DNA from 3 places in the Pseudoxanthomonas sp. G3 genome. Region 1 is predicted to be linked to each of the others. Evidence: riboswitches for the same ligand, from Rfam matches in the RefSeq annotation. Region 1 holds a riboswitch; each other region holds the start of a gene.
The links. A riboswitch is a leader RNA that binds a small molecule or an ion and turns the genes downstream of it on or off. The one in region 1 is predicted to bind cobalamin.

Region 1 (9,504 bases):
AGAACGTCGACGCCACCACCGCCTTCTTCGGCGAGCTGGCCGAGACCCGTGACCTCGACGGTTACAAGAACCTGTGGCCGAAGGGCCTGCAGGTCGCCAAGGACAACGCCGAGCGCGTCGTCGCCGCCAGCCAGGAAGTGTTCGGCCTGAGCCTGAAGACCGGCGAAGCCTTCGGCCAGCTGGTGAAGAGCCAGTTCGAAACCGCCACCGACAGCGTCCAGGCCTCCGTGGCCAAGGCGACCAAGGCAGCGAAGGCCAAGTAAGCCCGCCTCAACCGGTTATTGCGCGGCCCTCCCCTCCCTCCGCGCAAACCCGACCCGGCAGCCCCCACGCTGCCGGGTTTTTTATTTTCCGCGCCGCCTTGCTACGCCGGAATCGCGATGTGCCGGCTGAGCAGCCTGGCGTCAATGTCCGGCGCATGCGGCAGGCGTCCCCAGCACGGCACCGGCATGCGGGCTGACAGCAGAGCGAAGTTCTCGTCGCGACGCGCCATCTCCGGATCGACTTCGTTCGCGATCCAGCCCACCAGGCGCGCGCCGTCGTCCTGGACCGCGCGCGCACTAAGCCGCGCATGGTTGATGCACCCAAGCCGCATGCCGACCACCAGCACCACCGGCAGGCGCAGTTGTTCGACCAGATGCCGTTGGTCCAGCGTGCCCGTCAGCGGCGCGGCCCAACCGCCGACGCCTTCCACCAGCACCAGGTCGGCCAGCGGATGCAGGCGCTCGAAGGCAGACACCAGCACGCCCAGCTGCACATTCACACCGGCGTCGCGCGCGGCGATCTCCGGGGCGAGTGGCGCCGGCAGCGCATAGGGATTCACGTCCTCATACGGGGGTACCGGATCGCTGGCGGCCTGCAAGGCGAGCGCATCCTCGTTGCGCCAGCCCTCCGGCGTTGCCTCGCACCCGCTGGCGACCGGTTTCATGCCGACCGCGCGCAAGCCCCGCGCACGGAACGCATGCAGCAGTGCGGCGCTGGCGACGGTCTTGCCCACGCCGGTGTCGGTACCGGTGACGAACAGCCTGTCCATCCGCCTAGCCCTCCCCGTGTTCCGGCCAGCGGCGCGCGCCCCAGCGTTGGCCCCAGACGTGGACTAACCCGGTGAAGGACAGCAGGAAGTACACACTGCCCGGCATCGCGACCTGCCAGGACCGCGCGTGCTCGCCCAGCAGGCTGGCGATCAGCACCGACAGCAGGCCTACGCCGACGAAGTAAACATGCGAAGCGACTTCGCCGGCGGCGTTCGCGGCGGCCTCGCCATCCAGCCCCAGCCGCGCGCGTGCACGCCAGGCCAGCACGTACAGGCCGCCGATGCAGGCCGACATCGAGGCGAACGCCAGACCGTAGAAGGTGAACATGAAGGCCAGCGGACGCGCGCCATTGGCGTCGGTCAGCGGCATCGGCAACCAGCCGCCGGTGATCCACGCGAAGAAGGTGCCCAGCAGCAGCCGCAGCGGATACACGTAGACCAGCACCAGGAACACGAGCAACAGGCTCAGCAGGGTGGCCGGCACGGTACCGAGGCGGTAGCGCCGACTCCAGCGCACGTGCGCGTACCAGAACATCGCCACCATCGCGAAACTGGCGGCGAACGCCGGCACGTTCTTCAGCGCCTGCTGCAGCGCGCCGATGCTGTCCGGGATACGGTCCACGGAGATGACCAGCAAGGTCACCGCGAACGCGAACGCCGCGTCCACGAACGCCTCCAGCCTGGTCACCCCGTGGCCGCGCCACCCGGCTTCGTCATCGCCTGCATTCATGCCCACCCGTGTCCCCGTCAGGTTCGCTGATGGAATGCATCATATCGGGCCACTGCGAGGGGCCGGGAGTAGAATCGGCGGCATGTCATTCGCCTCCCAAACGCTCTCCGGCAGCAAGCCGGAACAATACGCACAGCTGGCCGAACAGGCCCGCGCCCTCTTGGCCGGCGAACCGGACCGGATCGCCAATGCCGCCAACCTGGCCGCATTGCTGTACCACGCCCTTCCCGACTTCAACTGGGTGGGCTTCTACTTCTTCGATGGCCGGGAATTGGTGGTCGGTCCGTTTCAAGGACTACCAGCCTGCGTGCGGATCCCGTTGGACAAGGGGGTCTGCGGAGCCGCCGCACGCACCCGCCAGACCCAGCGCGTAGACGACGTGGACGCCTTCCCGGGCCACATCGCCTGCGATTCCGCATCGCGCTCGGAACTGGTGGTCCCGCTGGTGAAAGGGGATGACCTGGTCGGCGTGCTCGACCTCGACAGCCCACGCCTGGCGCGCTTCGATGCCGACGATCAGGCGGGCATGGAACGCATCGCCGCCATCTTTCTGGACTCCCTGACATGACAGGCACCAAGCTGCGCAACATCGGCCCCAAGTCCGCCGCCTGGCTCCGCCAGGTCGGCCTGCGCACGCAGGAGGATCTGGAGTCGGTCGGCGCGGTGGAAGCCTTCATCCGGGTCAAGCGCGCCGGGTTCCGCCCGAGCCTCAACCTGCTGTACGCGCTGGAAGGTGCCCTGCTGGACTGCCACTGGCAGCAACTGCCCGAAGTGCGCCGCGGCGAACTGCTGGTCGCCTACGATGCCGCTGCAGCCCTGCTGCCGCCGCCGCGTGGCCGGCCGGCCGCCGGTCCGGTCACCACGACCCACACCGAGCAGGAAGAAGACACCGGCCCTTCGCTCAACCTGTTCGACTCGCGCGGCGACGACTGATCGCGACCATTCACAACGTCGCGTTGGGTGCATGTCGCCCATCCGCCGATGCCAAGAAGCAGCGGAGCAAGCTCCGCTCTGCGCGCCTCCTGGAGGCAACCCTCGCGCGCCCCACCTTCGTAGCGTCGAGCTTGCTCGACGCCGCACGCCGGCCGTCCCACAAAAGCAGCGGAGCAAGCTCCGCTCTACGCGCCTCTTGGAGGTAACCCGCGCGCGTCCCGCCCTCGTAGCGTCGAGCTTGCTCGACGCCGCACGCCGGCCGTTCCCACATAAGCAGCGGAGCAAGCTCCGCTCTACGCCGGACCACGGTGCGCGCGCTTCCCGTATACTGCGCGCGCTTTCAGGTGACCCGTGCTTCGTGCCGGGTTGAAACGGGAAGCCGGTGACCCGCCCCACGGCGGCATTCCGGCGCTGCCCCCGCAACGGTAGGCGAAGACAGCCGCGGCATCGGCCACTGTGCGTCCAACACGCATGGGAAGGCGCCACGGCGGAGTGTCCTGCACTCGTTCGCAAGCCCGGAGACCGGCCTGGAAGTCCACTGGTTGCGATGCGGAGGGCGTCGCGGCGTGCCGCGCCGCTCGCCTGCGCTGTCCGCTCCGCTTCCCTTTCCATCGCGACTCCACGCCGAAGAATGCGCGCGGGGCGCGCGATGGAGTTGTTCCGATGCAGAGCCGTACCCTTTCCTCCCCTTCCCTGCTGGCCCTTGCGGTCGCGATGGCGCTGCCGTTCGCCGCGCACGCGCAGGACGCCACCGACTTCGACGAAATCGTCGTCTCCGGCACGCGTACCGAGGTGTCCGTCGAAGACAGCCTGGTCCCGGCCCAGGTGATCGGCCGCGACGCCATCCAGCGCAGCCAGGCGCGCTCGCTGGGCGAACTGTTGCAGGGCCGCGCCGGCATCTCGATCGCCAACCAGGGCGGCGCCGGCAAGATCACCACGCTCAATCTGCGCGGCGCCGAGTCCGATCACGTGCTGGTGCTCGTGGACGGCGTGCGCATGGGCTCGGCGACCGCCGGCTTGCCGGCGCTGCAGGACCTGCCGATCGACCAGATCGACCGTGTCGAAATCGTCCGCGGCCCGCGCTCGAGCCTGTGGGGCTCGGAAGCGATCGGCGGCGTGATCCAGGTGTTCACCCGCCGCAACACCGGCAAGGTGCGCCCGAACTTCCGCATCGGCGTCGGCAGCGACAGCACGCGCGAAGCCAGCGCCGGCATCGGTGGCGGCAACGCGCGCGGTTGGTTCGGCGCCGACGTGGCGTACACGCGCACGGACGGCTTCAATGCCTGCCGTGGCACCGCTGGCGACCCCATTGATCCGTTCGATGGCGCCGGCTGCTTCACCGACGAACCCGACCGTGACGGCTACCGCAACACCTCGGCCAACCTGCGCGGCGGTTATTCGTTCACCGACACCCTGACGCTGGAAGCCAACGCGCTGCGTGCCGACGGCGAGAGCGAGTTCGACGGCAGTTTCACCAACCGCTCCGAGACCGTGCAGCAGGTGCTGGGCACCAAGCTGCGCTACGCCCCGAGCGACAAGGTCAACCTGCTGCTGAGCCTGGGCCGCAACGACGACAAGTCTGACGACTTCCTCGACGACGTGCAGATGGGCTACTTCGAAACGCGTCGCTACGTGGCCTCGCTGCAGGGCGACTTCACGTTGGCGACGAACCAGCTGCTGACCGCCGGCGTCGACTGGCAGGACGACAAAGTGGAAAGCGACACTGATTTCGACGTCACCCAGCGCGACAACCTGGCGGGCTTCGTCGAGTACCAGGGCCGCTTCGGCGCGCATCAGCTGCAGGCCAGCGTCCGCAACGACGACAACGAACAGTTCGGCAACCACACCACCGGCAGCCTCGGCTATGGCTTCGGTTTCGGCGATGGCCTGAAGCTGACCGCCAGCGTGGCGACCGGCTTCAAGGCACCGAGCTTCAACGACCTGTACTACCCGTTCTTCGGCAATCCGGACCTCAAGCCGGAAGAATCCGAAAGCGTCAACGTCGGCATCGCGCAGTACGCGAACACCTGGAACTGGACGTTCAACGTCTACCAGAACAAGGTGGATCAGCTGATCTCGTATGACGCGGCGATCTTCCTGCCCAACAACATCGACGAAGCCCGCATCCGCGGCGCCGAGTTCACCGTCGATTTCACCCTGGCCGGCTTCGACATCGCCACCCAGCTGAGCCACACCGATCCGCGCAACCGTTCGGCGGGCCCCAACCACGACAACCTGCTGGCGCGTCGTCCGCGCAACACCGCACGCATCGACGTGGATCGCGCGTTCGGCGCGTTCCGCACCGGCGTGACGTTCAACGCCGCGGGCGAGCGCTACGACAACCTGGCCAACACCGATCGCCTGGGCGGCTACAGCACGCTGGACCTGCGCCTTGAATACGCCATCGCGCCGGCGTGGACGCTGCAGGCGAAGGTGGGCAATGTGTTCGACCACGCGTACGAGACCGTCGCCTGGTACAACCAGGCCGGCCGCACCTACGGCCTGAGCTTGCGCTACCAGCCGCGCGACTGAGATGCCTCCCGGTGGCCCGCCCCCGGCGGGTCACCGGCGAACTCAGTGCAGCGGGCCGGCGTGGCGCCCGAGCACCGGCACGATGCGCTCACCCCGTATCGCCCGCAGCGTCTGCACGAGCTGGTGGTAGGTGCATGCCAGTTGGGCGAAGAGGTCGGTATATGCGCTGCGCCCGCTCTCGGCCACGCCCTGGTAGGCGCCACGGCCGAGGTCGATGAAGTAGTCCACGCTGACGCGGCGCCGCTGCGCCAGCGCGGGAAACAGCCCGGCGATCAGCAGGCAGCGGTCGCCGACATCGCGCAGCGCATCGGTGCGTGCGCTGCCCACGCGCAGTTGCGCCTCCAGCCATTCCAGCGCCTGGGTGCGCGCCAGCAACTGGCCATCGCGCTGGTGCCGCAACAGCACGAAGACCAGGTAGCTCTCCTGCGCCTCGTCCAGCGTCTGCCCACAGCGTGCGCACGCTTCGCGCACCACCGCTTGCCAGAGTTCGGCGGCGGCCCCCTGTCGGATCGAAACCATCGTCTGCCTCCTCTTCGGGTCGATGGCGCGAGCCTACCGCTACGCCGCGGCGCGCGCTGGCAGGCGGAGGACGCGACTGCCAACGCGCAGCGGCGATGTGCGCAGCCGCATCGTGACCGTCGTCAAACCAGGCTGTCGAACAGCCCGGGCTGGGACGCGACTTCCTCGCGGTCGCGGAAGCCGGACAGCCCCACGCCGACCAGCCGATAGCGCGTCGTCGCGGGCAGGTCCACGCGCTCGCGCAGGGCGAGCGCAATGTCGATGAACTCTTGCGCCGACGCCGGCGGCGACTCCGGCGTGAAGCTGCGGGTGAGCAGACGGAACTGCGCCGTCTTCAGCTTCAACACCACGGTGCGGCCGACGCGCTCGGTCTTGCGGGTGGCCTGCCAGGCCTTCTCCGCGATGCGGACGATGTGCGGTTCCAGTTCGGACAGCAGCAGGTCGGTAGCGAAGGTATCTTCGGAGGAGATCGACTGCACCGGCTGGTCCGGCTCGACGGGCCGTTCGTCGATACCGCGCGCGCGCCGGTACAGGCTGCCACCGAAGCTGCCGTAGCGCGCTTCGAGCTCCTGCTGTGCATACGCACGCAGGTCGCCGACGGTGCGGATACCGTCCGCGTTCAACCGGCCCTGCATCACCTTTCCCACGCCGGGGATGCGCTCCACCGGCAGTGGCGTCAGGAACGCCTCCACCTGGTGCGGCCGCAGCACAAACTGCCCGTCGGGCTTGCGCCAGTCCGATGCGATCTTGGCGAGGAACTTGTTCGGCGCCACACCGGCGGATGCGGTGAGCTGCGTTTCTTCGCGGATCTGCGCGCGGATGGTCTCGGCCACGGCGGTGGCGGTCGGCAGATCCGATTTCGGCGTGGTGACGTCGAGATAGGCTTCGTCCAGCGACAGGGGCTCGACCAGGTCGGTATGGCGCAGGAAGATCTCGCGCACCTGTCGCGACACCGCCTTGTAGCGGGTGAAGTCCGGCGGCACGAACACCGCCTGCGGGCACAACCGTTCCGCGCGGACCGCCGGCATCGCCGAGCGCACGCCGAACACGCGCGCTTCATACGACGCCGCGCACACCACCGAACGCTCGCCGCGCCACGCCACCACCACCGGTCGCCCGCGCAGCGACGGGTCGTCGCGCTGCTCCACCGACGCGTAGAACGCGTCCATGTCGATGTGGATGATTTTGCGCATCACGCGATGATATCGGCGGCCGTACGCGATCGCATGGATGCAGGCACGCACGATACGCACGCGTGTGGAGTCGAGGGCGAAAAGCGCGAAACCCTTGCCGCGATTGCACTTCGCCGATGGTACGCCGGCGTATGGAAAAACCCGGTTGATCTACATCAAGACAAGCGTATGCACATGTGTGCATTATTTGGGGCTTCGCAGAACGGATCACGCAATGAACGCCCCCGCTTCCTACTCGCGCGAACAGCTGCTGGCCAGCGCGCGCGGTGAACTGTTCGGCCCCGACAGCGGCCGCCTTCCGAACGACCCGATGCTGATGTTCGACCGCATCACCGAGATCCGCCAGGACGGTGGCGCGCACGGCAAGGGCATGGTGCGCGCCGAACTCGATATCCATCCGGACCTGTGGTTCTTCCAGTGCCACTTCCTCGGCGATCCGGTGATGCCCGGCTGCCTGGGCCTGGATGCGATGTGGCAGTTGACCGGTTTCTTCCTCACGTGGCTCGGCGCACCCGGCCGCGGACGTGCGCTCGGCTCCGGCGAAGTGAAGTTCACCGGCCAAGTGCTGCCCACCGCCCAGCGCGTGAGCTACGAGATCGACATCAGCCGCGTGGTCAACCGCAAGCTGGTGCTGGCGGTGGCCGACGGACGCATGCTCGTCGACGGCCGCGAGATCTACACCGCACGCGATTTGCGTGTGGGCCTGTTCACTTCGACGGAGAGCTTCTGATGCGCCGTGTCGTCATCACCGGCCTGGGCATCACCTCGTGCCTGGGCAACGATGCGGACACCGTGTCGGCCGCGCTGCGCGAAGGCCGCTCGGGCATCCGCCACATCCCGCAATACGCCGAGCTCGGCTTCCGCAGCCAGGTCGGCGGCGCGCCGGAGATCGACCTCGATGCGCAGATCGACCGCAAACAAAAGCGCTTCATGGGCGATGCGGCCGCGTTCGCGCACATCGCGCTGCGCGATGCCATCGCCGACGCGGGCCTGGACGATGCACTGGTCAGCCAGCCGCGCACCGGCCTGATCGCCGGCTCGGGCGGCGGCTCGGCCGAATGGCAGATCGAAGCCGCGGACCTGCTGCGCGCGCGCGGCATCCGCAAGGTCGGGCCGTACATGGTGCCGCGCACGATGTGCTCCACGGTCTCGGCCACGCTGGCCACGGCGTTCAAGATCAAGGGCGTGAGCTATTCGATTTCCGCCGCCTGCGCGACCTCTGCGCACTGCATCGGCGCGGCGGCGGACCTGATCCGCGCCGGTCGTCAGGACATCGTCTTCGCCGGCGGCGGCGAAGAACTGCACTGGGCATTGACGATGATGTTCGATGCCATGGGCGCGCTGTCGAGCAAGCGCAATGACGACCCGACCCATGCTTCGCGTCCCTACGATACGGACCGCGACGGGTTCGTCATCGCCGGCGGCGGCGGCATGCTGGTGCTGGAGGATTACGACCACGCGGTGAAGCGCGGCGCCCGCATCCACGCCGAACTGCTGGGCTACGGCGTGACGTCCGATGGCGCCGACATGGTGGCGCCATCCGGCGAAGGTGCCGTGCGTTGCATGCGGATGGCGCTGGAAGGCGTCACCGCGCCGCTGGACTACCTCAACACCCACGGCACCTCGACGCCGCTGGGCGACGTGATCGAACTCGATGCGATCCGCACCGCACTGGGCGACACGCTGCCGCCGATCTCCTCGACCAAGGCGCTGTCCGGCCACTCGCTGGGCGCGGCCAGCGTGCACGAGGCGATCTACTGCCTGCTGATGATGCGCGAGGGTTTCATCGCGGGCTCGGCCAATATCGAAACGCTGGACGAAGGCGCAGCGGGCTTTCCCATCGTGCAGACAAGCCGGGATGCGACGCTCAATACGGTGATGTCGAACAGCTTCGGCTTCGGCGGCACCAACGCCAGCCTGGTGTTCGGGCGCGTCTGAGCCCGCAACAGGCTGAAGGCCTCTCCCGCGCGCGAGCGCGGGAGGAGGCGGCAGGACTCAAGTTAGAAGCGTAGCGGCCGATACAGTGTCGACAGCCCCCACCGGGCATCGGCGCTCCCCCATGTCCGGAACCTACAACGAGGTCCTCGTCCTCTTCTCGCTGCTGGTCGCCATCCTGGCGTCCTACACGGCGCTGGACATGGCCAGCCGCGTGACGACCACCCAGGGCACCACGGCCGCGCGCGGGTGGCTGGCCGGCGGCGCGCTGGCGATGGGCCTGGGCATCTGGTCGATGCATTTCGTCGGCATGCTGGCCTTCGACCTGCCCATCCCACTGGGCTACGACCTCGCCATCACCCTGTATTCGATGCTGGCCGCGGTGGGCGCATCGGCATTCGCGTTGTGGCTGGTCTCGCGTCCCGATCTTCCCAGGCGTCTGCTCTGCCTCGGCGCCGTGCTGATGGGCGCGGGCATCGCGCTGATGCACTACATCGGCATGGCCGCGCTGCGCATGCAGCCTGGCATCGACTACGACCCTCTGTGGTTCGCGCTGTCCATCGCCATTGCCGTAGTCGCGTCGGGCGCGGCGTTGTGGATCGCCTTCCACCTGCGCCGTGGCCATCGCC
Region 2 (9,504 bases), 500 kb from region 1:
CGCGGCGTGAGGTTCTTGTGGGAGCGACGTAAGTCGCGATCGGCGATCGGTAAAGCCCATCGCGACTTAGGTCGCTCCCACGCCGGGCACTACTGCAGATGACGCTGTACGAATGCATTGACACTGTTCGTGTAGTCGGTCGGCAAACCGAGATCGCGATTCACCTCGCCATGCGAGAGATCCTCCGGCAGCACCTCCATCGGCACGCCGAGCGTTCTCGCCTTCTCCGCCATCGCGCGTCCCTGCGGACAGGCGTCCTGGCGCCGCGACGAGCAGACGAACAGCATCGGCACCGCGTCGCGCGTGAGCTGGTGGTAAGGCGAGGCAGCGATCCAGTCGGCCGGATTTCGGCCGAACGCCGCGTCGTAGATGCGCGGCAGCGGAGGCTTCTTCATCGTCTGCGGCACATCGAGCGCGCCGCTGTCGAGCGAGACCACGCCGCGCGGCCGCACGGCGCCCGCATCACGCCACAGGGCGGACGAGGCGCCCACCAGTGCGGCGAGGTGGGCGCCCGCGGAGTGACCCATCAGCAGCACGTTCGCCGGATCGGCCTGCCACGACGGTGCGCGCTTCTGCACGTCGGCCAGGGCGCGCGCGACGTCGCGGGCCTGGTCGATCGGCGCGGTGTCCGGACGCATGCGGTAGTTGATCGAGACCAGCACGTACCCCTTCGGCAGCCAGTACGCGGCCTTGTTCTCGACCACGCCCGGGTTGTCCTTGTTGCCGTTGGCCCATCCGCCGCCATGCACGAACAGGATGACCGGCGCGCGCCGCGGCTGCGCCGGCAGGTAGACGTCGTAGCGCTGGCGCGTGTCGTTGCCGTAGGACACGTCGCGTATCGCGCGCGCACCGGCGGGCAACGCGGGTGGGCGTGCAGCCGGCTGGCGCGAGGCTTCGCGCATCTCCTGCAGGCGCTCACGGAAGGTCTGCGCCGCCAGCGGCAGCACGGCGAACAGGGCGCAGGCCAGCAGGCCGGCACGGAACAGCGTCTTCATCGCATCACCTCGTGGGGACGTCCGGTTCAACCCGCGCGCAGCACCAGCTGGGCACGCAGGCCGTGGGGGGTATTCGGCAGCAGGCGCAGTTCGCCGCCGTGCTGGCGCGCCACACGGTCGACGATGGCCAAGCCCAGCCCGCTGCCGCCGCCCGCCTGGTCGTGGACGAAGGGCTGGCGTGCGCGCTCGGCCGCCTCGGCGGACAGGCCGGGGCCGCCGTCGGCGACTTCGACCACCCACGCCGCCCCTTCGGCCCACAGCTGCAACGACAACGGCAACGCGCCATGCCGCTCGGCGTTGACCAGCAGATTCTCCACCGCGCGCAACAACGCCATCGGCTTGCCGGGCAACAAGGCGTGCTCGGGCAGGTCGACGCGCCATCCTTTCGACGCCGCGGCGACCGCATGCCGGCAGATCGCGGCCAGGTCGACGGTCTCGCTGCCTTCGTCGCGACCATCGCGCGCGAAGGCGATGAACTGGCCCAGGATCGCGTCCATCTCGGCGATGTCGCGGTGCATGCTGCGGGTCAGCTCCGGATCGGTGTCGGGCACCATCTCCAGCGCGAACTGCAGGCGCGTGAGCGGCGTGCGCAAATCGTGCGAGATGCCGGCCAGCAACAGCGCGCGTTCTTCCGCCGCTGCACGCACGTCGCGACTGGCGTCGCCCAGCGCCTGCGCCAAGTCCGCCACCTCGCGTGGGCCCCGCGCATGCACCGGCGGCGGTGCGTCGCCACGCACGATGGCCGGTGCGGCGGCTGCGAGCTGGCGCAGCGGCTGCACCAGCCGGCGCGCGAAGTACGCGGCCGCCAGCCACACCAGCGCCACGCAGCCCACCAGCATGAACACCGAGAAACGGCGCATGCCGGTGCCGGGCCGGTCGTAAGCGAACGACACCCACAGGGGTTCGCGCGTGGCGGGTTTCAGCCAGATGACGCGCAAGCCGCGGCCGGTGTCCATCCGCAGTTCTCGACCCGCGCCCAGCGTGCCGGCGGCCCGTTCGCGCAGTTCGCGCAGCAAGGGGGCAAAGCGCGGCCGGGCGTCGGCAGGCGGTATGCTGCGTACCTCCAGCCCGGCTTCGCGCAGCTGCGCGACCGTGCGGGCATGAGGTTGGTGCTGGTCGAGTGCTTCCACCACTTCGGCGAAGCCCTGCATCGCGCGCAGCAGTTGGTCGGCCGCCGGCCGCGTGGCCAGTTCGCGCCCCAACAGGAGCGCCAGCACGGCGGCACCGACCAGCACCAGCGCGATGACCAGCGCCAGTTGACCGAACACGCTGCGCGGCAACGGCGCCCTCATGGTGTCGCCTCCGGCGGCACGAACACATAGCCCACGCCCCAGACCGTCTGGATCAGCCGCGGCTGACGCGGGTCCTCTTCAAGCAGGCGGCGCAGGCGCGCGATGGTCACGTCCATGCTGCGTTCGAAGGCCTCGTGTTCGCGGCCGCGCGCCAGGCTCATCAGACGATCGCGGCTGAGCGGCTGGCGCGGATGCCGCAGCAATACCGAGAGCACGGCGAATTCGCCGCTGGTGAGCCGCAGCAGCGCGCCGTCGCGGGTGAGCTCGCGTCGGCCGAGGTCCAGGCGGAACGGGCCGAAGGCGACATCGCCACCGTCGGGCTGCGGCGCGCCCGGCGCGGGGCGCGTGCGCCGCAACACCGATCGAATGCGCGCCAGCAGCTCGCGCGGGTTCACCGGCTTGGGCACGTAATCGTCCGCGCCGATCTCCAAGCCAACGATGCGGTCGATCTCATCGCCCTTGGCCGTCAGCATGACGATGGGCGTCGCGTCGCCCTGCCCGCGCAGGCGTCGGCAGATCTCCAGGCCGTTCTCGCCGGGCAGCATCAGGTCCAGCACGATCAGGTCGAAGTGGCCGCGATCCAGCGCCTGCCGCATCTGCCCGCCATCGCCCGCGCCACGCACCTCGAAACCCTGCGATTGCAGATAGCGCTGCAGCAGCTCGCGCAGGCGCACGTCGTCGTCGACCAGCAGGACACGGGGCAGGGCGTCTTCCATGGAGCCACTATCGCCCGCCGCCGCGACGGCCGGCAAACCCCGCCGACGGCCCGTTTGTAAGCAGATGTTTCCCGCGCGGCCGGCAGACACATCTGCTGTCAACCGCGACACACCTGCCCGCGTTGCCCGCCCTACCGTGGTCCTGCCGCCGCTTCCCCGTGCGGCCATCCCACATCCCCGACGAGGAATCCGCCATGAGCAAGACCCCGTTCCTGATCGCCACCGCCTTCGCCCTGTGCGCCACCACCCTGTTCGCCGACCACGCCGACGCCCGCGAGCGCAGCCGCGCCGTGCAGCGCAGCGCGCAAGGCGGCAACGTCGCGGTCGAGCGCAGCAATGCGCGCTTCGACAGCCAGCGCCAGCGCAACTGGCAGGCCGACGGCCAGGGCAATGCCACCGCCGCACGCAGCGGCGCCATCAGCGGTGCGAACGGCGGCAGTGCCGGCTACGACCGCAGCGCCTACCGCAACGCCGACGGCAGTGCCGGCCGCCAGGGTAGCGCCTACGCGAACGGCCCCAACGGCGGCACCGCCAGCACCAGTGGCGGCATCAGCCGCGATGCCGACGGCAACGTGACCGGCGCACGCAGCACCACCGCCACCGGCGCGAACGGCAACAGCTACAACGGCAGCACCACGGTGTCCGGCGGCACCGTCTCGCACACCGGCACCTGCACCAATGCCAGCGGCGAGACCATCGCCTGCCCGCGCGGCCACTGACGACCGCGTCTTTTCCGCAGGCGCGGCGGCATGGCACCCCCTATGCCGCATGGACGCCCTCCCACCCGTCGCGCCTGCACCTTCCTTTATTTCCTGGAGAACGCCATGTCCCGAACCATCCTGCTCCCCTTCGCCACCGCCCTGTCCGTGTTTTCGCTGGTGGCGCCCGCCTACGCGCAGCAGCGCACCCTGACCGACGAACAGAAAGCCACGCTGCAGGAACGCCTGAAGGCCGCCGACGCCAACGGCGATGGCCTGATCGACAAGGCCGAGGCCGACGCGAAGCTGCCGCGCATCGCCAAGCGCTTCGACACCCTGGATACGAACGACGACGGCAAGCTCTCGCCCGATGAAATGCGCGCCGCGGGCCAGAAGCTCGCCGAACGGCGCGCGCGGTAAGGCCGCGCCATGGACGGCCTGCGCGCCTTCGTCGGTCTGCCGCTGCTGGTGTTCGCGCTGATCGCGGCGATGGAAGCCGCGTGGCTCGCGCGGCGCGGCGTGCGCTACGACTGGAAGGGCTATTGGGCGTCCTTCGGCGACGCGGTGGGCCGCGCCCTGTCGGGCCTGCTGATCCAGGGCGGCATCGTCGGCGTGCTGCTGCTCGCGATCTGGGAGTTCCGCCTGACCACGATCGCGATGGACCAGGCCTGGCACTGGATCGCCCTCTTCCTCGGCCAGGAGCTCTGTTACTACGCGATGCACCGCGCCGACCACCGCGTGCGCTGGTTTTGGCTGAACCATTCGGTCCACCACTCGGCCACGCAGTACAACCTGTCCACCGCGTACCGGCTGGGGTGGACCGGCAAGCTGACCGGCGCGGCGGTGTTCTTCGGCCCCCTGGTCTGGCTGGGCTTCCCGGTGCCGTACGTGGTCGGCGCGTTGGCGCTGAACCTGCTGTACCAGTATTGGCTGCACACGGAACTGGTGCCGCGCCTGCCACGCGCCATCGAGTTCGTGTTCAACACACCGTCGCACCACCGCGTACACCACGCCAGCAATCCCGAGTACCTGGACTGCAACTACGGTGGCGTGTTGATCGTCTTCGACCGCCTGTTCGGCACCTGCCGCGGGGAGCGCCCGGACGTGCCGATCCGCTACGGCCTGGTAGACCCGGTGCGCAGCTACAACCCGGTGAAGATCGCCTTCCACGCCTGGGTGAAGCTGGGCCGCGACCTGCGCCGGGCACGCGGCCTGCGGCAGGTGGGCATGACCCTGTTCGGCCCGCCCGGGTTCGTCCCCGGCGGCGCGGACGAAGGCCGCCCGGGCCGCTGAGCGTGGCACGGGCCGGCGTGGCCGGCGACAATACGCGCCCCCGGCGGCCCCATGCCGCCCGCACGCCGAGCCCCATGACCGCCTTCGTTTCGCCCGACCGCATCCGCGGCCTGTTCGCCCAGGCCATGTCCGACATGTACCGCACCGAGGTGCCGTTGTACGGCGACCTGATCACGCTGGTCGGCGACATCAATGCCGAGACGCTGCAGCGCGATCCCGCCCTGGCCGAGCGCCTGCAGCGCACCGGCGAGACCGAACGCCTGGACCTGGAGCGCCATGGCGCCATCCGTGTCGGCACGCCGGCGGAGCTGGCGATGCTCGGCCGCGTGTTCGCGCTGATGGGCATGCACCCGGTGGGCTACTACGACCTCACCGTGGCCGGCGTGCCGGTGCACGCGACCGCGTTCCGCCCGCTCACCGAGGACGCGCTGGCCGCCAATCCGTTCCGCATCTTCACCTCGCTGCTTCGCCTGGAATTGATCGCCGACGCGACGCTGCGCGCGGAAGCCGAGGCCATCCTGGCCAAGCGCGACATCTTCACCGCCGGCGCGCGCGCGCTGGTGGACCAGGCCGAACGCGATGGCGGACTGGGCGATGTCGATGCGCAGCGCTTCGTCGCCGAGGCGCTCGAGACCTTCCGCTGGCACGGCGATGCGACCGTCTCGCTGGAGACCTACCGCGCGCTGCACGGTCTGCATCGGCTGGTCGCCGACGTGGTCAGCTTCCGCGGCCCGCACATCAACCACCTCACCCCGCGTACGCTGGACATCGACGCCGCGCAGGCGGCGATGCTCGAGCGCGGCATCCAGGCCAAGGCGCTGATCGAAGGTCCGCCGCGCCGCGCCGTGCCGATCCTGCTGCGGCAGACCAGCTTCAAGGCGCTGGAAGAGGAAGTCGCCTTCCCCGACGCCACCGGCACGCTGGTGCCCGGCAGCCACAGCGCGCGCTTCGGCGAGATCGAGCAGCGCGGCCTGGCTCTGACGCCCGCCGGGCGCGAGCTCTACGACCGCCTGCTCGCGCAGGTGCGCCAGGCCGGCGGCGCCGGCAACACGTCGGCGGACTATCCGCAGCGGCTGGCGGCGGCGTTCGCGGAATTCCCCGACGACGAGACCACGCTGCGTCGCGAAGGCCTGGGCTACTTCCGCTACCGCCTGACCGACTCCGGTGCCGCGTTGCCGGCGGCCGAGCGTGCGGCGATGACGCCCGACGCGCTGGTCGACGCCGGCCACGCCGTCGTGGACCCCATCGTGTACGAAGATTTCCTGCCGGTCAGCGCAGCGGGCATCTTCCAGTCCAACCTCGGCGGCGGCGAACAGCGCGCCTACGACGCGCATGCGAACCAGGAAGCGTTCGAAGCCGCGCTGGGCAAGACGATCCACGACCCGTTCGCGCTTTACCAACAGGCGCAGGACGCATCGGTCGCGGCGCTGCGCGGTTGATGGCTTTCCCCTCTCCCTGCGGCAGCGGGGAGAGGGTGCCGAAGGCGGGTGAGGGGCGAACGAAGTCCGGACACCAGATGCGTCCGCTCGAGACAACACGCTGGGTATCGAAGTACCTGACGTGCGCACCACTATTGCGCTCGCCCCTCATCCGCCCTTCGGGCACCTTCTCCCCGCCCAGCGGGGAGAAGGACTCAGCGGCGCAATGCGCCGAAACCGTGAAACCCGCTTCGTGCCGAGACTCGCTGTTCCACACAACATTTGGTGTTGACGCCTCCCGGACCCCCCACTATCTTGTGGCCGTCGGTTCCGGTGGCCGCAAGCCACGGGATTAAAACGGGAAGCCGGTGACGCGTTCGCGCCACTCCGGCACTGCCCCGCAGCGGTAATTGGGAACGAACCCGCCACACGCACTGAGGCGTCATGTCTTGGGAAGCGGCGGGGTAGGAGAGGCAGGAACGAGGGTGGAGGAACGAGGAACGAGAGAGACGCCTGCACGCGTTTACTCGTTCCTCGTTCCTCTCCACTCGTTCCTCGCCCCAAGCCCATAAGTCCGAAGACCTGCCGACAGCCGCGCGATGCACACCGCGCGGTGCCGGCCGCGGAATCTCCGGGGGGAGAGGGCTGGCGAAGCAGGGCACGCCGGTCTTCCGTCCGCGCGATCTCGCCCCCTGCGACGCCGCTTCCCCACTGTGATCCTCCATCCGGCCTTGCGCAGCCCCGCGAGGGACGGGCCGCCGCGTGCACCACGCATGGAGGATTCTCGTGACCCAGATCGACAGCGCCGTCGCCGACGCCGGCACCACCCCGTCCCAGAAGGACGCCTTTTCGCTGACCCCGCCGCCCACCGCCACCGCGATGAGCGTGACCAAGCGCAACGGCAGCCGTGAGCCGGTGGACCTCAACAAGATCGTGCGCGCGGTGCAGCGCAACTGCGAAGGCCTGCACGCCATCGACCCGATGCGCGTGGCCACCCGCACCATCTCCGGCCTGTACGACGGCGCCAGCACGCGCGAACTGGACGAACTGTCGATCCGCACCGCCGCGCTACTGACCGGCGAAGAACCCGAATACAGCCGCCTGGCCGCGCGCCTGCTCGCCGGCTACATCGTCAAGGAAGTCACCGGCCAGGAGATCCACGCATTCTCGCAGTCGGTCACCCGCGGCCACGAAGTCGGCCTGATCAACGACCGCCTGCTGAACTTCGTGCAGACCAACGCGCGCAAGCTCAACGACGCACTGGATGCCTCGCTCGACCTGCACTTCGACTACTTCGGCCTGCGCACTCTGTACGACCGCTACCTGCTGCGCCACCCTCATACGCGCAAGGTGATCGAGACGCCGCAGCAGTTCTTCCTGCGCATCGCCTGCGCGCTGAGCGAGGACGTGCCCGAAGCGTTGGCGCTGTATCGCCGCATGGGCAACCTGGACTACCTGCCCAGCTCGCCGACGCTGTTCAACAGCGGCACCACGCACGAGCAGCTGTCGTCGTGCTTCCTGCTTGATTCGCCGCAGGACACGCTGGAATCGATCTACGCCAAGTACGGCGATATCGCGCAGCTGAGCAAGTTCAGCGGCGGCATCGGCGTGAGCTACACGCGCGTGCGTTCGCGCGGCTCGCTGATCAAGTCCACCAACGGCCACAGCAACGGCATCGTGCCCTGGCTGAAGACGCTGGATTCCTCGGTTGCGGCGGTCAACCAGGGCGGCAAGCGCAAGGGCGCGGCCTGCGTGTACCTGGAAACGTGGCACGCCGACATCGAAGACTTCCTGGAACTGCGCGACAACACCGGCGACGAAGCGCGCCGCACGCATAACCTCAACCTGGCCAACTGGGTGCCGGATCTGTTCATGAAGCGCGTCGAAGCCGATCAGGAATGGTCGCTGTTCGATCCGCGCGTGGTGCCCGAGCTGACCGACCTGTACGGCGCCGCGTTCGAATTGGCGTACACACAGGCCGAACTGCAGGGCAAGGCGGTCAAGACGATCCCGGCCCGCAAGCTTTACGGCCGGATGATGCGTACGCTGGCCGAGACCGGCAATGGCTGGATGACCTTCAAGGACAAGTGCAACGCGGCGAGCAACCAGACGCTGCGCGCGGGCAACGTCATCCACCTGTCGAACCTGTGCACGGAAATCCTGGAAGTCACCTCGGCCGAAGAAACGGCGGTCTGCAACCTGGGCTCGATCAACCTCGGTCGCCATTTCGATGACGACGGTTGGTTCGACTTTGACAAGCTGGCCGAGACCGTCCGCCTGGCCGTGCGCCAGCTGGACCGCGTGATCGACCTGAACTTCTATCCGATCGAGACCGCGCGCCGCGGCAACCTGCGCTGGCGCCCGGTGGGCTTGGGCTGCATGGGCCTGCAGGACGTGTTCTTCAAGCTGCGCCTGCCGTTCGACAGCGCCGAGGCGCGCGCGCTGTCGGCGAAGATCGCCGAGACCATCTACTTCCATGCGCTGGAGACGTCGGTGGAACTGGCGCAGGAGCGCGGCCGGCACCCGTCCTTCGCCGATACCCGCGCCGCCAACGGCGAGCTGCAGTTCGATGCCTGGAACGTGGTTCCGGAGAACACGGAACGCTGGGACGCGCTGCGCGCGCGCATCAAGGAACACGGCCTGCGCAACTCGCTGCTGATCGCCATCGCGCCGACCGCCACGATCGCCTCGATCGCCGGCTGCTACGAATGCGTGGAGCCGCAGGTGTCCAACCTGTTCAAGCGCGAGACCCTGTCGGGCGACTTCCTGCAGGTCAACCGCTACTTGGTGGACGAGCTGAAGAAGCTGGGCCTGTGGACGCCGGAGACGCGCGATGCGATCAAGCTGGCGGAAGGCTCCATCCAGGGCATCGCGCAGATCCCGGAGACGCTGCAGCAGGTCTACCGCACCGCGTGGGAACTGCCGATGCGTTCGCTGATCGACATGGCCGCCGGCCGTGGCGCCTTCATCGACCAGTCGGCCTCGCTGAACCTGTTCATGGAGAGCCCGAACATCGGCGCGATGTCGTCCATGTACATGTACGCGTGGAAGCAGGGCATCAAGACCACCTACTACCTGCGTTCGCGCCCGGC
Region 3 (9,504 bases), 490 kb from region 1:
GCATCCGAAGAGCGGCCGCGCGCTTCTGGAGTCCTGTCGCGACTCACGTCGCTCCTACAGCAGCACAACATCCAGTCAGCTATGCTGCCGCCGGGAGCACGCGAACCGGAGTACCCCCATGACCGAACTGGCCAACGCCGAAGCGCGCCCGACCGAAGCGCGCCTGCTGCACATGGTCTTCCCCGACCACACCAACCACCTGGGCACGCTGTTCGGCGGTCAGGCGCTGGCGTGGATGGACATGTCGGCCTTCATCGCCGCCTCCCGCTACGCCCGCACGACCGTGGTGACCGCGCGATCGGAGCAGGTCGATTTCAACCAGCCGATCCACAAGGGCGACCTGGTGGAAGTGGTCGCGCGCGTGGTGAAAGTCGGCCGGAGCTCGATGAACGTGGACGTGGAGGTCATCACCGAGAACCTGCTGACCGGCGAGCGCAAGTTGTGCACGCGCGGCCACTTCGTGATGATCGCCCTCGACCCGCTGGGCCGGCCGACACAGGCGCCGCCGCTGCCGCCGGCAATAGCACAGGATTGAAGCGACGGTGGCGGGCCGAGGCCCGCCACCACGCCGCAGCACCGTCAGGCCGCCTGCGCTTGGCTGCGGCGCAGGGCGTGCGCCGCCTCCACCATCCGCTCCAGCGCCGTGCGGACCTCCGGCCAGCCACGCGTCTTCAGACCGCAGTCCGGATTGACCCAGAGCTGCTCGGGCGCGAGCACGGCGCGGGCGCGCTCCAGCAGATCGATCATCTCGCCCGTGGTCGGGATGCGCGGCGAATGGATGTCGTACACGCCGGGCCCGATCTCGTTGGGATAGCGGAACTTCACGAACGCCTCCAGCAGCTCCATCCGCGAACGCGAGGTTTCGATGGAGATGACATCGGCGTCCATCGCCGCGACGGCTTCGATGATGTCGTTGAACTCCGAGTAGCACATGTGGGTGTGGATCTGGGTGTCGTCCTTCACCCCGGACGCGCTGATCCGGAAACACTCCACCGCCCAGTCCAGGTAGGCCTGCCAGTCGGCGCGGCGTAGCGGCAGGCCTTCGCGCAAGGCGGGCTCGTCGATCTGGATCACCCCGATGCCGGCCGCCTCCAGGTCGAGCACTTCGTCCCGCAGGGCGAGCGCGATCTGCCGGCAGGTCTGCGCGCGCGCCTGATCGTCGCGCACGAACGACCACTGCAGCACCGTGACCGGCCCGGTCAGCATGCCCTTCATCGGCTTGTCGGTCAGCGATTGCGCGTAGCGCGACCAGCGCACCGTCATCGGCGCGGGGCGCGACACGTCGCCGTAGATGATCGGCGGTTTCACGCAGCGCGAGCCGTAGCTTTGCACCCAGCCGTTCTTGGTGAAGGCGAACCCGTCAAGCTGCTCGCCGAAGTACTCCACCATGTCGTTGCGCTCGAACTCGCCATGCACCAGCACATCGATCCCGATCTCTTCCTGGATGCGCACGCAGCGCGCGGTCTCGGCTTCGAGGAAGGCGTCGTAGTCCGCATCGGACAGCGTGCCGCTCTTGTGGCGCGCGCGCGCCTCGCGCACTTCGTGCGTCTGCGGGAACGAGCCGATCGTCGTGGTCGGGAACGCCGGCAGCGCCAGGCGCGCCTGCTGGGCGAGGCGCCGCTGCGGATAGGGTGCATCGCGATGGATGTCGGCGGCCTCGGGCGACGCCAGGCGCGCCGCAACGGCGGGACGGTGCACGCGTTCCGAGTGGCGGCGCGATTCGATGCGATCGCGCGCCACCGCCAGCGCGGGGTCCGCCGCACGCGGATCGCGCAACGCGTCGGCCAGCAGACGCAGCTCCTCGATCTTCTGCCGGGCGAAGGCGAGCCATGACTTCAGGTCGGATGGCAGCGCCTTTTCGCCGGTGACGTCCACCGGCACGTGCAGCAGCGAGCACGAGGGCGCCAGCCACAGCTGGCCGAGCTCCAGGTGGCCTTGCGCGTACTTGGCCAGGATCAGCGCGTTGTCCAGGTTCGTGCGCCAGACGTTGCGGCCATCCACCAGCCCCACCGACAGCACGCGGCCGCGCGGCCATTGTTTCAGCACGTCGTCCAGCTGTTCCTTGCCGCGTACCAGGTCCACGTGCAGGCCGTCGACCGGAAGCGCGCAGGCCAGCGGCAGCTGCGCATCGAGCCGGCCGAAGTAGGTCGCCAGCAGCAGGCGCGGACGGACGGTCTTCGCCAGCGTCGCGTACGCACGCAGGTAGGCCGAACGGGCGGCGTCATCGAGGTCGAGCACGAGGCAGGGCTCGTCCAGCTGCACCCAGTCCGCGCCCGCCGCATGCAGTTTCGTGAGCAGTTCCGCGTAGGCCGGCAGCAGGCGGTCGAGCAGCGCCAGCCGGTCGCTGCCGTCCACCGTTTTCGCCAGCAGCAGGAAGCTCACCGGCCCGAGCAGCACGGGGCGCGTCGCATGTCCCTGCGCGCGGGCTTCGAGGTACTCGGCCACCGGTTTGTCGCCACGCAGACGGAAGGTCTGCCCGGCGTGCAGCTCCGGCACGAGGTAGTGGTAGTTGGTGTCGAACCACTTCGTCATTTCCAGTGCGCGCAGGTCCACGCCATCCTTTTGCAGGCCGCGCGCGAGCGCGAAGTAGCCGGCCAACGGATCAGCATCGGCCAGTGCGCGGTAGGCGTCGGGCAGGGCGTCGAACAAGAACGCGGTGTCCAGCACATGGTCGTACAAGGAGAAGTCGTTGCTGGGCACGACGTCGGCGCCGGCATCGCGCTGCAGCTGCCAGTGGCGATGGCGCAGGTCGCGCGCGGTGTCCTGCAGCGCCTTGGCGCTGCTTTCGCCGCGCCAGTAGCGTTCGAGTGCGGTCTTCAGTTCGCGCTTCACGCCGATGCGCGGGAAGCCGAGGGTGGTAACGGTGGTCATGGTGCGTGTCCTCATGCAGGCAGTGATGAGGAACGAAGGAACCGTGCGCCGGGCACGCGCCCGCCACGCCAGCGACCTTCGCCCCCGCGGGCGAGCCGGAGTGCCGGGAGGAAGGCGCAGGAGGACGCGTCCGGGCAGGCGCGCACGGACGCGGGCTCCGGCCGCCTCCCCTCGGAAGCTCCAGGTCAGGCGGAAGACGGTCGTGTCTTCCGGCCAGGGCAGGTCTTCGGGCTCATGGACGGGCGCATGTGCGCTGGCCTACTTCCCATCGCTTCCCGGCCCGCGAGGACCAGTGCTGTTGACGGGGTTCGTTTCCAAATACCGCTGCGGGGCAGCGCCGGAATAGGCCCATGGAACAGGCCGCACCGGCTTCCCTTTTAATTCCATCGCTTTATTCGCATGAAGAGATGGAAACCTTGGCGGAGGGGAAGTTACGCGTTGGCTGATAGTGCGTCAAGCGATGGGACTGCGCGAACTCAATGCTCGGCGATCGAGTACACGGCAATGATCCGATAGGGACCGGGCTTTGCGTCCTTGAAATCCCCACTCTCGAGCACATGGACCGCCGCTTCGAACGTCGTAAGCAGGCAGTGCGCATTGGTGTGGATACGCCTGGCGAGGTAGTTGCAGGACAGCGGCGAGCATTCTGGGCCGGCTCCGGCCCAGAACGAGGTGATATCGAACCCTTCCAGCGTCGCGTGGGCCGGCGGTTGCACGTTGACCTCATCGTGGAAGGGACCGAACGGCCCCCATGTCCCGGCATCACCGTCGAACTGAAGGTCGTGCGCTTCGTAGTAGAAGAGCCGCATACCCGTCAACGAGATGGCGTGCTCATCCGCGAGCGAGCGCATGATCTCGGGGGAGTCGAACAGGAAATAGCCGTTGTGCTTCCAGAAGTCGATGTAATCGGCGAAGTCGTCGTTGACGCACGCGCCCAGCGAGTAGACGTCCGATATCCCGGGCAGATCAAACCCCTCAGGTGTCTCGACCCGCTTGTACATGTAGCCGATGGGTCGCATGAAGCACCTGTCATCCCTGGAAGACGGCAGAATACTTCGGATGCATCTCGTGTTTCCCGCGGCCGGGCGGGATCGACCTGACTTGTTCGTCCTGATGGATCAATGCTCCGTCGACGCAGGCCCATGATGACCCTCGTGACACCACCCCCGTCACCCTCGCGACGTCGTTGGATGACGACACTCGCCGCCGCGCCGCTTGCTGCTGGCGTATGGCCCCTCCGCGCCTCCGCCGCCGCCTGCGACGATGCGGCGGGCTGGATTCCGCCGGACGCTTTCCTCGACGATCTGCCACGGCTGATGCAGGCGCTGCGTGTGCCGGGCATCGGGTTGGCGGTGGTCGAGCGGGGCGAGGTGGTGTGGGCACGGGGGTTCGGCGTGACCCATGCGCTGACGCGCGCGCCGGTGGTGGCGAACACGCTGTTCGAGGACGCCTCGCTGAGCAAGCCGGTGTTCGCCTACCTGGTGCTGCAGCTGGTCGACCAGGGCGTCATCGACCTGGACGCGCCGCTGGTGCGCTATCGGCGGATGGACTACCTGGCCGATCATCCGTGGATCGACGCCATCACCGTGCGCGATGTGTTGCGCCACTCCACCGGCCTGCCGAACTGGCGCCAGGATCCGGCGAACGAAAGACTGGTGCCGGTCGTGAAGCCCGGCATGCGCATCGATTATTCGGGCGAGGCGATCTTCTGGCTGCAACTAGTGGTCGAAACGCTGACCGGCGAGAGCCTGGACGAATCGATGCAACGCCTGCTGTTCGGCCCGGCCGGCATGCAGGGCAGCAGCTACAGCTGGAACGCGGACCTGGCGGCGCGTTCGGTGTACGGGCATCGCGCCGTCGAGGACGACACGCCCGGTATGCCGCCGCAGATGCTGCGCGAGCAATGGAGCGCGGCGCAGGTCGTGGCAGATCGCTGGGGCAAGCCGCTGTCGGCGTGGCGCTACGAGGATGCCGCGCGCGCATTGCCCGACGTGCAGGCGATCACGCCCAAGGGCCTGGTGAACTGGCCCGGCGACATCCTCGCCAATGCCGCCGCCAGCCTGCGCACCACGCCGACCGCGTACGCGCGCTTCATGGCGCTGATGGTGCGCACGCCACGCGAACCGTGGCAGATCACCGAGGCCACGCGTCGCGCGATGCTGACCAAGCAGATCGACGTGCCCGGGCGCTGGACGGAGAAGGGCCTGGGCTGGAACCTGGAAGCCACGCCGCGCGGCCCGGTGTTCTACCACTCGGGCAGCAACGGCGGCATCTTCAAGAACTTCGCGCTCGGTGATGCCAGCGGCCAACGTGCGCTGGTGGCACTGACCAACGGCGGCAGCGGCAATGTGCTGTACCGGCGCGTGGTGCGCGCCGCCACCGGCCACGACCTGCTCGCGTTCGACCTGTAGCTACAGGCCCTGGAACACGAACGGTTCCGCGGGCCGGAAGTCCTTCACCGCGTTGCCGGCGAACACGTTACGCTGGTCCGCACCCAGGTCCAGGCGCAGCACCTTGCCGGTCTCCTTTGAGAAGTCCACGTCCTTCAGATCCACCCAGAACGTGTTCGGCGTCAGTGCGGATTCGAAGAAATAGAGCTTGCGCTTGTGGTCGGCGACGGTGCGCCAGCGGGTGGAGGAGATGTTGGGCTCTTCCGGCGTGTTGATGCCGAACGGCACCGAGGTGTTGCGGATCACGCTGAAGACGCTGGCCAGGGCCTTCACCGGATCCTCGGCCTTGGGGATCGCATTGACGTAGAACGAGGCGCGCGCGAAGCGGTCTGCGGCGCGGTTGGTACCCGGCAGCATCACCGTGCCACCGATCTGCTTCCAGTACGCGTTGAGCGCCAGCTGCTGGTCGAACACCGGCGAATTGGTCATCACCTGGTAGTCGCGGTTGTGGTGGATCACCTGCTTGCCGTTGATGTACTCGATGATGGCGCTGTCGCCGCTGGCATCGGACATCGACAGGTGCAGCGTGGTCAGCCGGTCCTCGCCGGGCACCTTGTCGGTCACCACGGTGAAGGGCTGCGTGCGCAGGGCCTCGACGGCCTCCTTCACGCTGCCGTAGTTGTCGAGCACGTACTGGGCCCACGCCGCGATGCTTAGGCCGGGACCGCGTCCGTCGTAGGCGGGATATTCGGATTCGACCAGCCAGAGCACGTTGGCGACCAGCCCGGCTTCGTTCATGCCATCGGTGGTGGAGATGTCGTAGCCGGTGGCGATGACGCTGCCGTACTTCGATGTCCATTTCACGGAGTTGGGTCCAGCCTGCCCGCTGCGGGCCATGCCGCGGGGGAAGATCCACAGGTTCGTCGCCACGTCGTTCTTCCAGTCCATCGAACGGGCGGTGATCACGTCGTCGTTGGCGCCGAGATAGACAACGCGGGTGCAGGCGTCGGCGGGCGGCGTGGCGGCAAGCGAGAACAGCAGGGTGGCGGCGAACGCAAGCGGCAGTACGAAGCGACGATCCATGACGGTCTCCGTGAAGGCGGGAACAGGCGGCACGCAACGACAACGCCCGCCCTTTATGCCAGCGGGTATGTTAAACAGCGATCCTCAGCCGCCCCGAGATGCTGCCATGGCCACGCCCCCGCCGACACACCGTTCGTCCACCCGCGCCTTGCTGGCCATCGCCGCCGCGATGGCCCTCACCGCCTGCGTCAGCACGCCGGGTCCGCAGGTCGCCGGCAGCGGTACCTGCCGCGATGCGTCGCTCGGCTGGGCGGTCGGCCAACCGGCCGACGAAGCCACCTTGCGCCGCCTGTCCAGCGAGAGCGGTGCGGGTCTGGTCAATCCGATCGGCCCCAGCACAGTGGTGAAGCACGACAGCCGCAGCGACCGCCTGCGCGTCTACATCGATGCCAACAACCACATCACCGCGGCCCGTTGCGAGTAATCCCACACGCCATTCGCCATGCGTCGCGACCACATCCTCACGCTGTCCTGCCCGGACACCACCGGCATCGTCTACCGGGTTACCGGACTGCTGTTCGACGCCGGCTGCAACATTCTCGATGCGCAGCAGTTCGGCGACGAGGAATCCGGCCGCTTCTTCCTGCGCGTGCACTTCGATCTGCCCGATGGCATCACCGCCGAGGCATTGCAGGCGCGGTTCCAGCCACTGGCCGACGCGTTCGCGATGGACTGGCAGTTGCACGATGCGCGCCGCAAGGCGCGGCTGATGGTGCTGGTCAGCAAGCAGGGGCACTGCCTCAACGATCTGCTGTTCCGCGTGCACAGCCGGCAGCTGCCGGTTGAGATCGCCTGTGTGGTCTCCAACCATCCCGACTTCGCGCCATTGGCGCAGTCGTACGGCGTGGCCTTCCACCACCTGCCGGTCACCGCCGACCATCGCGACGAACAGGAACAGCGGATCATCGACCTGGTGGAACGCGAGCGGATCGACCTGGTCGTGCTGGCCCGCTACATGCAGATCCTCTCGCCGGCGCTGTGCGATGCGCTGTCCGGACGCGCGATCAATATCCACCACAGCTTCCTGCCCAGCTTCAAGGGGGCCAAGCCCTACCACCAGGCGCACGCGCGTGGGGTCAAGATCATCGGGGCCACCGCGCACTACGTGACGCGCGACCTGGACGAAGGCCCGATCATCGAACAGGACGTCGCCCGCGTGGACCACGCGATGACGCCGAAGGAACTGGTACGCATGGGCAGCGACATCGAATCGCTGGTGTTGGCCCGCGCCGTGCGGCGCCATACCGAACACCGCATCCTGCTCAACGGCCACCGCACGGTGGTGTTCCGTTAGGCCTGGCCCACGTAGGGATAATCGGTGTGGGAGCGACGTAAGTCGCGAGCTTTTGGTGTTGCCAGAGGAAGAGCTCGCGACTTACGTCGCTCCCACAACCCGCCTCCCCATCTCGTCTGGAATTCAGCTGCCGACGCGCCGCCGCAGCCCCACCAGCACCGCATAGATCACCGCCAGCACCACCACCGCCACGCCGATCGCCGTCCATTCGCGCACGCTCAGCGTGGTCAGGATGGCCACCATGCCGACCACCGCGAGTCCCGGCACCAGCGGACCGCCGCGCAGCACGAAGGGCTCACCACGCTCGCGCAGATCGCTGCGCTGCGCGCGCCATGCCGCCGCACACACCATCACGTACACCAGGCAGACCGCGCCGCCCGAGATCAGCACCAGGGCTTCGAAATTGCCCACGACCGCCAGCAGGCAGGCGATGCCGGCATGCGTGGCCAGCGCGAGCAGCGGCACGCGGTGACGGGCGCTGACGCGGCCGAAGGCCTGCGGCAGGTAACCGTCGCGCCCGAGGGCGAACAGTAACCGCGACGAACCCAGCAGATTGCCCAGCAGGAAGCCGGCCATCGAAATGCACGCGGTGACGAGCAGCGCGATGCGCGCGGGATCCCACAACCGGCCCGCGGCCTCCGCGATCGGCACGCTGCTGCTCGCCAGCGCCGGGCCCAGCACGCCCTGGCAGACGATCTGCAGGCCCAGGTACAGCAGCACCACCAGCAGGATGGCGCTGAGCGCCGCGCGCGGCACGCTGCGCGACGGATCGCGTACTTCGCCGCCGGGAATCAGCGCCGTCTCTACGCCGGAGTACGCGAACACCACCATCACCATGGCCGCGCCCAACGCCGTCCATGAGGGCACGTCGCTGAAGGCGAAGCTCACCTGCGCCGGATCGACGAAGGCCAGCCCGACGATCACCAGCAGGAACAACGGAACCAGCTTCAGCGTCGCCAGCGCCATCACCGCGCGCGCACCCAACTTCACGCCGAAGGCATTGAGCACGTAGATCGCGGCATACACGCCCAGCAGCAGCAGCGCGCGCGGCAACGGCGCATCGAAAACGGGCCACAGGCTAGCGACCTGCAGCGACAGCGCGGCCGCCACACCGGCACTGGAGGCCACGTTGCAGATCCACATCAACGCCCCGGCCAGGAACCCCGGCAGCGTGCCGAACACCGCGCTGACATAGGTATACGGCCCGCCCGTGGCGGAAGCGCGGCTGCCGATGGCGGCGAAGCACAACGCCACCGGCACCATCACCACCGCACCGGCCAGCAACGCCAGCGGTGCAGCCGCCCCGACCTGCGACGACAGCGCCGCGGGCATCTTGAAGATGCCGCCGCCGACGATGATGTTGATGACGGCCGCTGCCAGCGCCAGGCTGCCCACCGCCCGCAGCAACGCAGCATCGCCCTGCAGCGGACGGGAGGAAGCAGGATCGGCGTCGCGGGTCATGGGCATGTGCGCTGTTCGGTGGGCTGCGAGCCTGCCATGCGCGCGCGTCGAATGCGAGCCGCATTGGCGCATGCGCTCATGGTGGTTCGCCATTGGACGCACGCGCCGCAGGGGCTAGCATCGGGCTCCCGCCTGTCCTGGATGCCGTCATGCTGCGCGCCCATCGCCTGTTCGCCGCCCTGCTCGTCGCCGCTGCCTCACTGACGTGCGTGGACGCCCGGGCGCAGGACGCCGCCGCCTTCGCCGCGCTGGAGCAGGCGCAACCGACGCTCGTGAAGTGGCGCCGCGACATCCACCAGCACCCCGAGCTGGGCGAGCAGGAAACGCGCACCGCGAAGCTCGTTGCCGACCACCTGCGCGCGCTCGGCCTGACGGTGCGTACCGGCGTCGGCAAGACCGGCGTGG

Region 2: it holds a riboswitch for cobalamin, as region 1 does, so the genes downstream of both, AC23D6_RS00410 (ribonucleoside-diphosphate reductase subunit alpha) here and btuB (TonB-dependent vitamin B12 receptor) in region 1, are expected to answer to the same signal.
Region 3: it holds a riboswitch for cobalamin, as region 1 does, so the genes downstream of both, metE (5-methyltetrahydropteroyltriglutamate--homocysteine S-methyltransferase) here and btuB (TonB-dependent vitamin B12 receptor) in region 1, are expected to answer to the same signal.

Annotation. Positions count from the first base shown of each region.
Region 1 is NZ_CM172805.1:3,629,968-3,639,471, forward strand. Features, by position in the region: gene AC23D6_RS17465 (phasin family protein) at 1-263, shown strand, start outside; gene bioD (dethiobiotin synthase) at 365-1,033, opposite strand; gene AC23D6_RS17475 (TMEM175 family protein) at 1,038-1,763, opposite strand; gene AC23D6_RS17480 (GAF domain-containing protein) at 1,846-2,331, shown strand; gene AC23D6_RS17485 (TfoX/Sxy family protein) at 2,328-2,696, shown strand; cobalamin riboswitch at 3,022-3,241, shown strand; gene btuB (TonB-dependent vitamin B12 receptor) at 3,360-5,228, shown strand; gene AC23D6_RS17495 (hypothetical protein) at 5,271-5,747, opposite strand; gene dinB (DNA polymerase IV) at 5,870-6,940, opposite strand; gene fabA (3-hydroxyacyl-[acyl-carrier-protein] dehydratase FabA) at 7,155-7,670, shown strand; gene fabB (beta-ketoacyl-ACP synthase I) at 7,670-8,878, shown strand; gene AC23D6_RS17515 (putative bifunctional diguanylate cyclase/phosphodiesterase) at 9,000-9,504, shown strand, end outside.
Region 2 is NZ_CM172805.1:83,792-93,295, reverse strand. Features, by position in the region: gene AC23D6_RS00445 (alpha/beta hydrolase) at 90-995, opposite strand; gene AC23D6_RS00440 (ATP-binding protein) at 1,022-2,287, opposite strand; gene ompR (osmolarity response regulator transcription factor OmpR) at 2,284-3,003, opposite strand; gene AC23D6_RS00430 (hypothetical protein) at 3,198-3,722, shown strand; gene AC23D6_RS00425 (EF-hand domain-containing protein) at 3,828-4,121, shown strand; gene AC23D6_RS00420 (sterol desaturase family protein) at 4,131-4,994, shown strand; gene hglS (2-oxoadipate dioxygenase/decarboxylase HglS) at 5,069-6,433, shown strand; cobalamin riboswitch at 6,721-7,016, shown strand; gene AC23D6_RS00410 (ribonucleoside-diphosphate reductase subunit alpha) at 7,292-9,504, shown strand, end outside.
Region 3 is NZ_CM172805.1:72,548-82,051, reverse strand. Features, by position in the region: gene AC23D6_RS00395 (acyl-CoA thioesterase) at 119-535, shown strand; gene metE (5-methyltetrahydropteroyltriglutamate--homocysteine S-methyltransferase) at 580-2,871, opposite strand; cobalamin riboswitch at 3,072-3,305, opposite strand; gene AC23D6_RS00385 (hypothetical protein) at 3,348-3,890, opposite strand; gene AC23D6_RS00380 (serine hydrolase domain-containing protein) at 4,062-5,282, shown strand; gene AC23D6_RS00375 (linear amide C-N hydrolase) at 5,283-6,344, opposite strand; gene AC23D6_RS00370 (hypothetical protein) at 6,451-6,768, shown strand; gene purU (formyltetrahydrofolate deformylase) at 6,787-7,638, shown strand; gene AC23D6_RS00360 (APC family permease) at 7,762-9,105, opposite strand; gene AC23D6_RS00355 (amidohydrolase) at 9,252-9,504, shown strand, end outside.